2 regions of the Spirosoma montaniterrae genome follow, and region 1 is predicted to be linked to the other one. Evidence: riboswitches for the same ligand, from Rfam matches in the RefSeq annotation. Region 1 holds a riboswitch; the other holds the start of a gene.

Region 1 (5,388 bases):
GAATCTTCTGGGTGGGCACCATCACGCCGAGGTCAATCACTTCGTAGTTATTACAGCCCAGCACCACGCCGACAATGTTTTTGCCAATGTCGTGCACGTCGCCCTTCACGGTGGCGAGCAGAATTTTTCCGGCATTCGTAGACGTATCCCCCCAATGAGCTTTTCGGCTTCGATGAACGGAGTCAGATACGCTACGGCCTTTTTCATAACCCGCGCCGATTTCACTACCTGCGGCAGAAACATTTTGCCTTCGCCAAACAGGTCGCCCACCACGTTCATACCGTCCATGAGTGGACCTTCGATAACGTGCAATGGCCGCTCGACCTGCTGACGGGCTTCTTCTACGTCCTGATCGATAAAGTCGGTAATGCCTTTTACGAGCGCGTGTTTCAGCCGTTCGCGAACGGGTTCACTGCGCCAGGCATCATCCTGAACAATGACTTTCCCTTTGGCTTTCACCGTTTCGGCAAACTCCACGAGCCGCTCCGTAGCATCGGGACGGCGGTTGAGCAGCACGTCTTCACACCGTTCGAGCAGATCTTTCGGAATACTGTCGTACACCTCCAACTGCCCGGCATTCACGATGCCCATATCCAGCCCGGCGCGGATGGCGTGATACAAAAACGCCGAGTGCATGGCCTCACGCACGACATCGTTACCCCGGAACGAGAACGAAATATTCGATACGCCACCGCTCACCTTCGCCAGTGGCAGATTTTGTTTGATCCAGCGCGTGGCATTGATGAAGTCAACGGCGTAGTTATTGTGTTCGTCGATGCCCGTTGCAACAGTCAGAATGTTGGGGTCGAAGATAATGTCCTGCGGGGCAAAGTTGACTTTATCGACCAGAATCCGGTAGGCCCGTTCGCAGATTTGAATGCGCCGTTCGTAGGAGTCGGCCTGCCCGGTTTCGTCAAACGCCATGACCACGGTTGCCGCGCCGTAACGTTTGATGAGTTGTGCCCGCTCGATAAATGCTTCTTCGCCTTCTTTCAGTGAAATGGAGTTCACGATGGCCTTGCCCTGCACACACTTCAGGCCCGCTTCGATGACCTCCCACTTTGAGGAGTCGATCATGACCGGCACCCGCGCAATGTCGGGTTCCGACGCAATCAGGTTCAGGAACGTGGTCATGGCCTCCACCGAGTCGAGCATGCCTTCGTCCATATTTACGTCAATCACCTGCGCCCCGCCTTCTACCTGCCCACGCGCAATGCTCAGGGCTTCGTCGTAGTTGCCTTCTTTGATAAGCCGCGCAAATTTCTTCGAGCCGGTTACGTTGGTCCGTTCGCCGACGTTCAGGAAGTTGGTTTGTTCGGTGATTTTCAGCGGTTCCAGTCCGCTCAGTTTCTGGTATGGTTCGGGTTGGGGCAGTTGTCGGGGCGGGTACCTGGCTGCCACGTCGGCAATGGCGCGGATGTGCGCGGGCGTAGAGCCGCAACAGCCGCCCACAATATTGACGAAGCTATCGCGGATGAAGCCCTCGATTTGGGCGGCCATCATATCGGGCGTTTCGTCGTACTCGCCAAACGCATTCGGCAAACCGGCGTTTGGATAAGCCGACGTAAAGAAGGGAGCTTCTTTGGCGAGCGTCTGAATGTAGGGCCGCATCGGTTCGGCACCGAGGGCGCAGTTCAGCCCCACGCTCAGCAGCGGCAGGTGCGAGATGGAATACAAAAACGCTTCGGTCGTTTGCCCCGACAGCGTCCGGCCACTGGCATCGGTGATGGTACCGGAGACCATGATGGGGAGATACCCCACCCCCAGCCCCTCCCCGTTAGGGAGGGGAGTAGCCTCAGTCGTTTTTTTCAACTCTTTCGATTGCTCGGCAATGGCTTTTTCTATTTGCTTAAGAACTGAACTTACGTCGTGAAGAACTTGCTCGTTTGTGAAACGGACAACATTAAATCCATTCGCATTGAGATACTCTGTGCGTAACAGATCATATTCCTGCTGTTGGTCATGAATCGAGCCATCCACTTCAATTACCAAACGCTTCTCAATACAAACAAAATCGGCAATAAAATCCTGAATGGCGTGTTGTCGGCGAAACTTAAGCCCCAGCAACTGTCTCCCCCGCAATTGCTGCCAGAGAACGTCTTCTGCCTTTGTTGGTTGCTTTCTGTGTTCACGCGCGAATTCTCTCAACGACTTCCAACGCTCAGAATCTGTATGGTAAAACGGCGCGTTGTTATAAACCAACGGCTGAGCCTGAGCAATCGCTCCCCTCCCTAACGGGGAGGGGCCGGGGGTGGGGTGTTCCTGAAAGTACTTATCAATCGCAAACAGCGCGGCTTTGGCATTGAGCGTATCGAAAATGGTTTCGACCAGCAAGAGGTCGGCACCGCCATCAACTAAGCCCGAAACCTGTTCGTAGTACGCATCGACCAACTCATCGAACGTCACGGCGCGGTAGGCCGGGTTGTTCACGTCGGGCGAGAGACTGGCGGTGCGGTTGGTTGGCCCCATTGCGCCCGCTACGAAGCGCGGCTTGTCGGGGTTCTGGCGGGTATAGTCAACGGCCACTTCTTTCGCAATCCGCGCCGACTCATAGTTCAGTTCATACACCAGCGATTCCATCCGATAGTCGGCCATAGCGATGCTGGTGCCGCTAAACGTGTTGGTTTCAATAATATCGGCCCCGGCGTCGAGGTACTGCCGATGTATTTCCTGAATAATATCGGGGCGGGTCAGGCTCAGCAGATCGTTGTTGCCCTTCAGGTCGTGCGACCAATCCTGAAATCGCTCACCCGATAATCGGCTTCGGTAAGCTGATATTGCTGAATCATGGAGCCCATCGCGCCATCGAGCACGAGGATACGTTCGCGGAGAAGTTCGGTTATCGGTTTCAAGCGATGCAATACGTTATAGCCTGTTTGCAGGAGAACAGCCGTTCGTCCCAAAAAAGTGCAAATTTACAGAAAAGAAACCAGGCTTATCAACAACAACGGTTGGTTACTACCTTATCTGCCCCGTTCTGGGTTGGGGTGGAATGTGGCACCGGTGCCAGGTGGCCGGTTGCCAAGACATCGCAGGGTCCAGTCCCTCCGTCTTTCTTGATAAGCTCGTAAAAATACACACTGGGCCGGTAGAACCCAAAAAAGCTTTACTTTTGGGCCGACTTAATTTTGAGTGGTTGAGTGATTGACTGGTTGAGTGATTGAATGATGGAATGGATTGTTTTGGTGAAAGCCCATTCCATCATTCAACCATTCAATCATTCAATCATTCAACCTGTCAATCATTCAACACATTATGAAACTGGCCGCTATCGATATTGGGTCTAACGCAGCCCGGCTGCAAATTTCTACTATACTTCATAACAACGATTCAGTAAGCTTCAAGAAGGTTGAGTATGTGCGGTTTCCGCTACGCCTGGGTCACGACGTATTCAATTTCGGCGAACTCACGCCCGAATCGGAAGCCCGCACTGCCAAACTGATGCAGGTATATAAACTGCTGATGGAACTGCACGAAGTGGAACATTACATGGCCTGCGCTACGTCGGCCATGCGCGAAGCGTCTAATGGTCACGACGTTGCCCGGCGCATTGAAGCCCAGACCGCCGTAAAAATTCACATCATCGACGGACAGAAAGAGGCCGAACTTATTAACAACGTAGTGGTTCAGGCATTAGACGACCGGCAGTTTCTGCACATCGACGTGGGTGGGGGCAGCACCGAACTGAACGTGTATGTGAACCGGCAGAAAATCAACTCGAAGTCGTTCAAAATTGGCTCGGTACGGCTGCTGGAGGGCAAAGAAACAAAAGGAGCCTGGCGCAAAATTGAAGATTGGGTTCAGGAAAATATCGACTCATCGCAGGGCGTGGTGGCTATTGGCACGGGCGGTAACATCAGCAAGCTGTTTAATCTGGCGGCCAAAACCACCGAAGAAGGCACGTCGCTGGCTGAGATTGAGCGCATCCGCAACCATGTTGCCAGCTATAGTTTAGACGACCGTATCAATAAGCTCCGCCTGAATGCCGACCGTGCCGACGTGATTGTACCAGCCGCCGACATCTACATCTCCGTGATGAAATGGGCCGGAGCCAGCCAGATTATCGTGCCCGATCTGGGCCTGAAAGATGGCATTATTCAGTTGGTTTATGCCCAGCTTTCGCGAAAGAAGCGGGTTTAAAAACAGTTTTGACCTTCACCACTCTTTTTATTCCGTAGTCCACGTTAAAATACAAGCTTAGATTGCTTTTGACTTTGCAGGATCGATACGGTCTTGAAAATTAGCTGGTTCGCCGGTGCGGTTCTACTGTGTGACACTCAACCGATTGATCACGATGCTCCCGACAATGCGCTACTTCTGGCTCGGCGGACTCGCCCTAACTGCAACGGTAGCGGCCTGCACGGTGGGTGGTTTGTTCGGTGGCAAACGCATCAGTTATAACGAGCAGATTCGACCTATTGTCAACGCGAAGTGCATTACGTGCCACGGCGGTATCAAGAAAAGCGGCAACTTCAGTATGCTGTTTCGCGAAGAAGCGTTAGCCAAAGCGAAGTCGGGCAAGTACGCGATTGTGCCGGGCGATGCCGACGCATCGGAACTGGTGAAGCGGCTCGTGAGCGACGACCCGGAACTGCGAATGCCGCTCGAACACCCGCCCCTGAGCAAGGACGAAATCAACCTCATTCGCGACTGGATCGATCAGGGAGCTGAGTGGGAAGACCATTGGGCCTACCTTCCCCCAAAACGGGGAACCGACGCGACCACCAAATCCATCGACACGTTCGTGCGGGAGCGGCTGGAACAGGAAGGGCTGAAACCCGCGCCCGAAGCAGACCGCGCTACGTTGCTGCGTCGGGTGAGCCTCGACCTGACGGGATTGCCGCCGACCCATCAGCAGGCCACCCGCTTCCTGCGTGATACGTCGCCGAACGCTTACGAGAAGTTGGTCGATACATTGCTGGCGTCGCCCCGATTTGGCGAGCGATGGGCCAGTATGTGGCTCGACCTCGCCCGTTACGCCGACTCGAAAGGCTACGAAAAAGACCTCGAACGCAGCATCTGGACCTACCGCGACTGGGTCATCGACGCCTTCAACCGCGACCTGCCTTTCGACCGCTTCACCCTCGAACAATTGGCCGGCGACCTGCTACCCGCAACCGATGCCGCTACGTATCAGCGCAACCTGATTGCTACGGCGTTCCACCGGAACACGATGGCTAACGACGAGGGCGGCACCAACGATGAGGAATTCCGCAACATGGCCCTGATCGACCGGGTGAGTACGACATTCGAGGTTTGGCAAGGTACAACGATGAGTTGTGTGCAGTGCCACAGCCACCCCTACGACCCCATCCGCCACGCCGATTTTTACAAGTTTCTGGCGTTTTTCAACAACACCGAAGACCGCGACATCTACAACGAAAAGCC
Region 2 (5,388 bases), 2.5 Mb from region 1:
ACCCACACCACGTTCGAGGCTGTATTGTCTAATGTGCCACGTGTGGTATAGGCCAACCGGAAACCGGGCAGGATTTGCCCCGATTCGAGTGGAAACGAATATTTGTAATCGAAAAAGGTCATATCCTACGTACCTAATACTGTGTTCTATGTGCTACAGTGGACTGAGTGCCCGTAGTACATAGAACACAGTACCTGAAACAATTAAGCTGCTACGGGTTCGGCAATCTGGGCAAACGCCTGTTCGAGATCGGCCTTGATGTCGTCAAGATGCTCGATACCGGCAGAAATACGCAGCAGGCCGGGTTCAACGCCTGCACTGGCCTGTTCCTGTTCGCTCAGTTGCTGATGGGTGGTGCTGGCCGGGTGAATAATCAGCGTTTTTGAGTCGCCGACATTGGCGAGATGGCTCACTAATTTCAGGCTGTTCACAAACTGATCGGCGGCCTCTTTTCCGCCCTTCACTTTGAACGTAAATACGCCCCCGAAGCCGCGCTTGAGGTATTTCTTCGCCAGTTCGTGGTATGAGCTACTTTCGAGACCGGGGTAATTTACAACGTCAACCTGTTCGTGCGCTTCGAGCCATTGTGCCAGTGCGAGGGCGTTTTGTACCGTGCGGTCAACGCGCAGCGAGAGCGTTTCGAGGCCCTGTAAGAGCAAAAACGAGTTGAACGGGCTAATGGCCGGTCCCCAATCGCGCAGCCCTTCGACGCGGGCTCGGATAATAAACTGGATGTTGCCAAACGGGCCGCCCACGCCAAACACGTCGCTGAACACCATGCCGTGGTAGCCCTCGGACGGTTCGCTGAACTGCGGAAATTTGCCGTTACCCCAGTTATAGTTACCGCTATCGACAATCACCCCGCCGATGCTCGTACCGTGGCCGCCAATCCATTTCGTAGCCGACTCCACCACCACAGCCGCGCCGTGTTCGATAGGCCGGAACAGGTAGCCACCCGCCCCGAAGGTGTTATCGACAATAATTGGCAGGTCATGTTGCCTGGCTAACTCGGCAATGGCATCAAAATCAGGAATGTTGAAACCGGGATTGCCAATGGTTTCGAGGTAAATAGCCTTCGTGTTTTCGTCGATCAGTTTGGCAAAGGCTTCTGGTTTGTCGCCATTGGCAAAACGAGCGTCGATGCCAAGCCGTTTGAACGACACCTTGAACTGATTGTAGGTGCCGCCATACAGAAACGAGGTCGAAATAAAGTTATCGCCCGCATTCAGGATATTGGTCAGGGCAATGAACTGAGCCGCCTGCCCCGATGCCACGGCCAAAGCGGCCACGCCCCCTTCAAGAGCCGCCATGCGTTTCTCAAACACGTCGGACGTGGGGTTCATGATGCGGGTGTAAATATTGCCAAACGCCTTCAGCGCGAACAAATCGGCACCGTGCGCCGAATCGTTGAAGACGTAAGAGGTTGTCTGGTAAATAGGCACCGCCCGCGAGTTGGTAGTGGGGTCGGCCTCCTGACCAGCGTGCAGTTGCAGTGTATCGAAATGCAGTTGAGAAGACATTTTTGACGGAGTTATAAAGTTGTAAAAGTTGTAGGGTTGTAAAGTTGAGCGGGCGGTGGAGTTGGGTGGTTGCAAACCTTACAACTGTACAACCCGATAACTTTACAACTGAAAAATGGCACGCCAAATCACTCCCGATCTGGTGTGTGCGGGTGGCGGATGTGCTTTAGCTGGCCCCGTAGGGCATACAGCATCTGATACAGAGCATGTTCGTATTCGATTTATAGTTCCTAATGACCACGTTTGGGTCATTTTAGGCAGGAGTTAGCACCTTGCCAAGTGGTAGGTTGCCAGCGGTTCGAAGAGCCTGATCTCTCCCCGCTTCTGTATAAATCAACGCGCGTTGACGACGGTAAGCAACGCGTAGAATTGACTTGATGCCGCAAGTATACAAGCCAACGCGCCTGTTTCCAAACGTTTGCCGCGATTTCTGCCCGTTCCCTTATTTTTCTAAAAAATTGGTCAGCGGCATAGGTAGTAAAACCGGGGGCTGTTTACTTTTGTAGGAAAGACACACCGCCCCGTATGCATCAGCCCTACAAATACAATCGCGAAAACGCCACCCGCGTAGCTGGCACCACCACCGTAAAAGACGCCATCGGGCAGTTGCTGAAACATTATCAGCTTCAATCGCGCTTTAACGAAACCTACCTCGAAGCGTTCTGGGGCCGCATGATGGGGCAGGCTATTGCCTCACGCACCAACCGCATCTACGTCCGCGACCGTAAGCTGCACATCGAACTGACCTCCGCCCCCCTCCGCAGCGAACTCGTGAATGCCAAGCAAAAGCTCATTCAGGTCATCAACAAAGACATGGGAACCGATGTCATTGACGACGTGGTGTTCATTTAGTAACAAATCTCCCTTTTAGTCTGCGAGTTGTTTGTATAATCTGCACAGACGGAATCGTTTTTCCCTGATAGTCAGTTTTCGCCCCTGTGCATGTTGGGTCATGTACCATGATTTAGCGGATTTGTGGCAACTCCCGACTCCGTTCGACAAGCCCAACTCGCTCAGGAACGTCAGTTGACCAGCACACGCACCGTTCTGCGGACGGGTCAGGTGGCGGCTTCGATCCGGCCAAACCAATCGGGCACAACCGGAAACGGGAAACTGGGAAAAGAATTGGTGCAGGCAGCCTGGACGGGTAACGAATTGGCAGTAAAGGCTTTACTGACGCAGGGAGCCGACGTTTTTTATCAGGACAGCGACGGGTTCCGCGCCATCGACCGCGCCCGCGACAACGGCCATCGGACCATTGTGACGCTATTGCTTGAAGCGGAGAAAGCGAAGAAATGACCAACTGAAACCTACCCGATTCTATGATAATCAAGTATTTATTCTCATTTTTTCTGCTATTCCTCAGTACAGTTGCAATTGGCTCACCCCCGATTTATAATATTCGCGAGTATGGAGCTACCGGCCAAAAAGGCGATGATGCAACCGGGGCCATTGCCAACGCTATTGCAGCCGCCCGAACAACAAACGGGGGCGTGGTGCAGGTGCCGCCCGGCCACTATACCTGCCTTGGCATTGTGCTACACGACAATATCACGCTTCAGGTGGATGCCGGGGCCATTTTGTACGCCGATTTGCCCAATCCGGCCTTCAAAGCTGACGGTTTTATCTATGCCGAAAACGCCACAAACATCGCCATTACAGGCCGGGGAAAAATTGACGGGCAGGCAAAATACCAGTGGACCGATTACAACTACGGCGACGTAGAAATTGCCAAAGAGGTAGAAATTGCCAAAAAAGCGGGCGTAGAAATGAAACGCAGCTACCGGGTAGGCAACAGCGCGTTTGGGGTGCTGTTTAAAGAATGTACCGGCATCACAATCGACGATGTGACGTTTGAAAACACCTCCCTCTGGTGTATGCGCATCTGGGGGTGCCAGCAGGTGAAGATTCGGGGCGTAACCATTACCTCTGACCTGAAGATGGGCGTAAACTCCGATGGTATCGACCTCGACGGAACCAGCAACGCTCATATTTCGGGGTGCATCATCTCGACCGGCGACGATGCCATTTGTCTCAAATCAGGCTCATGGGATTTTAAACCCAGCGGCAAATCGTACCCAACCGAAAACATTGTGGTCGATAACTGTATCCTGACCAGTTCATCGACCGCCCTGATGATTGGCACGGAAACGCTATCGCCCATCCGGCACGTCATTTTCAGCAATTGCGTTATCCGCGATGCTAACAAAGGCATGGGTATCAACGTGCAGGATGGAGCAACGGTGAGCGACATCAAGTTCTCGAACCTGACCATTGACCTGCACCGACGACACTGGAACTGGTGGGGCGATGCAGAGGTGTTTTATTTCGTACTCAAAAAACGCAACCCAACCTCGGCAGTAGGGGCCATCAAAAACATCACCATCGATAACGTGATTGCTCACGCCCAGGGAACGAGCCGGATCATCACAACCGTGGGAAAACCCCTGGAAAACATCCGCATCGCCAACGTTCAGGTGTTTATGGAACCTGAAGCCACGCCCGACAAACGCACTGCTCACGCTATGCGCTTCGAGGGCGTTGATGGTCTGACGCTCGACAACATCGCCGTGCGCTGGAACGACGAAAAGCCCGAACCCGGCTGGCAGAGTGGGCTGGTACTGACCAATGTAAGCAACTTCCGACTGCGCGACATTTCGGCGCGGCAGGCACACAAAACATCTGATTGGCCCGCTCTGTTGCTTACCGATTGCCGCAATGGGATCATCAATGAGTGTGTGGCTCAGCCGGGCACAAACCAGTTTTTGCGTATCGGTGGAGCTAATACCCGAAATCTTATGATTCACACCAACTACCTCAAAAACGCCCGCACGCCACTATTGTCAGACAAAACACTCCCGAAAAACACGATTGCTTACACCCCTTTCCCATGACAAACACTCGTCGCCAATTTCTGCACCAATCGGCTCAGATGGCCGTTACGGGTGCACTGCTGCCCGACCAACTGCTGGCCAATTCGTCTCAACCACCAATCCGTTCGGCTGCCGAAACAATTTCGGTGGCCCTCATCGGGTGCAACAGCATGGGCTGGGCCGACCTGACATCGATGCTTAAGCACCCAGGAGTTCGGTGCGCGGCCCTGTGCGACGTGGACCAGAACGTGATGAATCGGCGGGCTACCGACCTCGACAAACTGGCTGGCACGGTGGCGGGTAGCCCCAAACCGGTCTTATACAACGATTTTCGGAGGGTGCTGGATAACAAGGCCATCGATGTCGTTATTGTTGGCACCCCCGACCACTGGCACTGTTTACCAACGGTGATGGCCTGTCAGGCCGGGAAAGACGTTTACGTGGAAAAGCCACTCGCTAATTCAATTGAAGAGTGTAATCTGATGGTGGCGGCTGCCAAAAAACATCAACGCATTGTGCAGGTGGGGCAGTGGCAACGGAGCGGAGGGCACTGGAAAGCAGCCATCGACTATGTTCGGGCTGGGAAAATCGGGACAGTTCGGACGGTAAAAACGTGGGCCTACATGCCCTACGGCAAAACGTTTCCGGTGCTGCCCGATGAACCGGTTCCGGCGGGGGTCGATTACGCCATGTGGCTTGGCCCGGCACCAGAACGGCCCTTCAACAAAAACCGCTTTCATGGCAGTTTCCGGTACTTCTGGGATTATGCCGGGGGGTTGATGACCGACTGGGGAGCACACATGATCGACATGGCTCTGTGGGGCATGAACGTGACGACCCCTACATCAGTGGTAGCCATGGGCGGGCGGTTCGGCTTTCCCAACCACGCGGGCGAAACCCCCGACACGATGCAGGCGATTTATGAATTTCCTGAGTTCACCCTGCAATGGGAGCAGGCTATCGGCATCGGGCGGGGCCCCTTCGACCGCGAACAT

Evidence for each region. Region 1 has a riboswitch for S-adenosylmethionine ahead of AWR27_RS16195 (homocysteine S-methyltransferase family protein). Riboswitches for the same ligand answer to the same signal wherever they lie in the genome.
Region 2: linked by a shared signal. The riboswitch ahead of AWR27_RS01930 (O-acetylhomoserine aminocarboxypropyltransferase/cysteine synthase family protein) and the one ahead of AWR27_RS16195 (homocysteine S-methyltransferase family protein) in region 1 are both predicted to bind S-adenosylmethionine.

Annotation. Positions count from the first base shown of each region.
Region 1 covers NZ_CP014263.1:3,735,179-3,740,566, forward strand. The annotation lists partial or broken gene metH (methionine synthase) at 1-1,752, opposite strand, end outside; partial or broken gene AWR27_RS26205 (endonuclease domain-containing protein) at 1,891-2,202, opposite strand; partial or broken gene AWR27_RS16195 (homocysteine S-methyltransferase family protein) at 2,254-2,852, opposite strand; SAM riboswitch class I at 2,961-3,066, opposite strand; gene AWR27_RS16200 (Ppx/GppA phosphatase family protein) at 3,256-4,140, shown strand; gene AWR27_RS16205 (DUF1553 domain-containing protein) at 4,295-5,388, shown strand, end outside.
Region 2 covers NZ_CP014263.1:446,227-451,614, reverse strand. The annotation lists gene AWR27_RS01935 (homoserine O-acetyltransferase family protein) at 1-122, opposite strand, end outside; gene AWR27_RS01930 (O-acetylhomoserine aminocarboxypropyltransferase/cysteine synthase family protein) at 204-1,520, opposite strand; SAM riboswitch class I at 1,739-1,855, opposite strand; gene AWR27_RS01925 (DciA family protein) at 2,046-2,372, shown strand; gene AWR27_RS01920 (hypothetical protein) at 2,496-2,819, shown strand; gene AWR27_RS01915 (glycoside hydrolase family 28 protein) at 2,843-4,414, shown strand; gene AWR27_RS01910 (Gfo/Idh/MocA family protein) at 4,411-5,388, shown strand, end outside.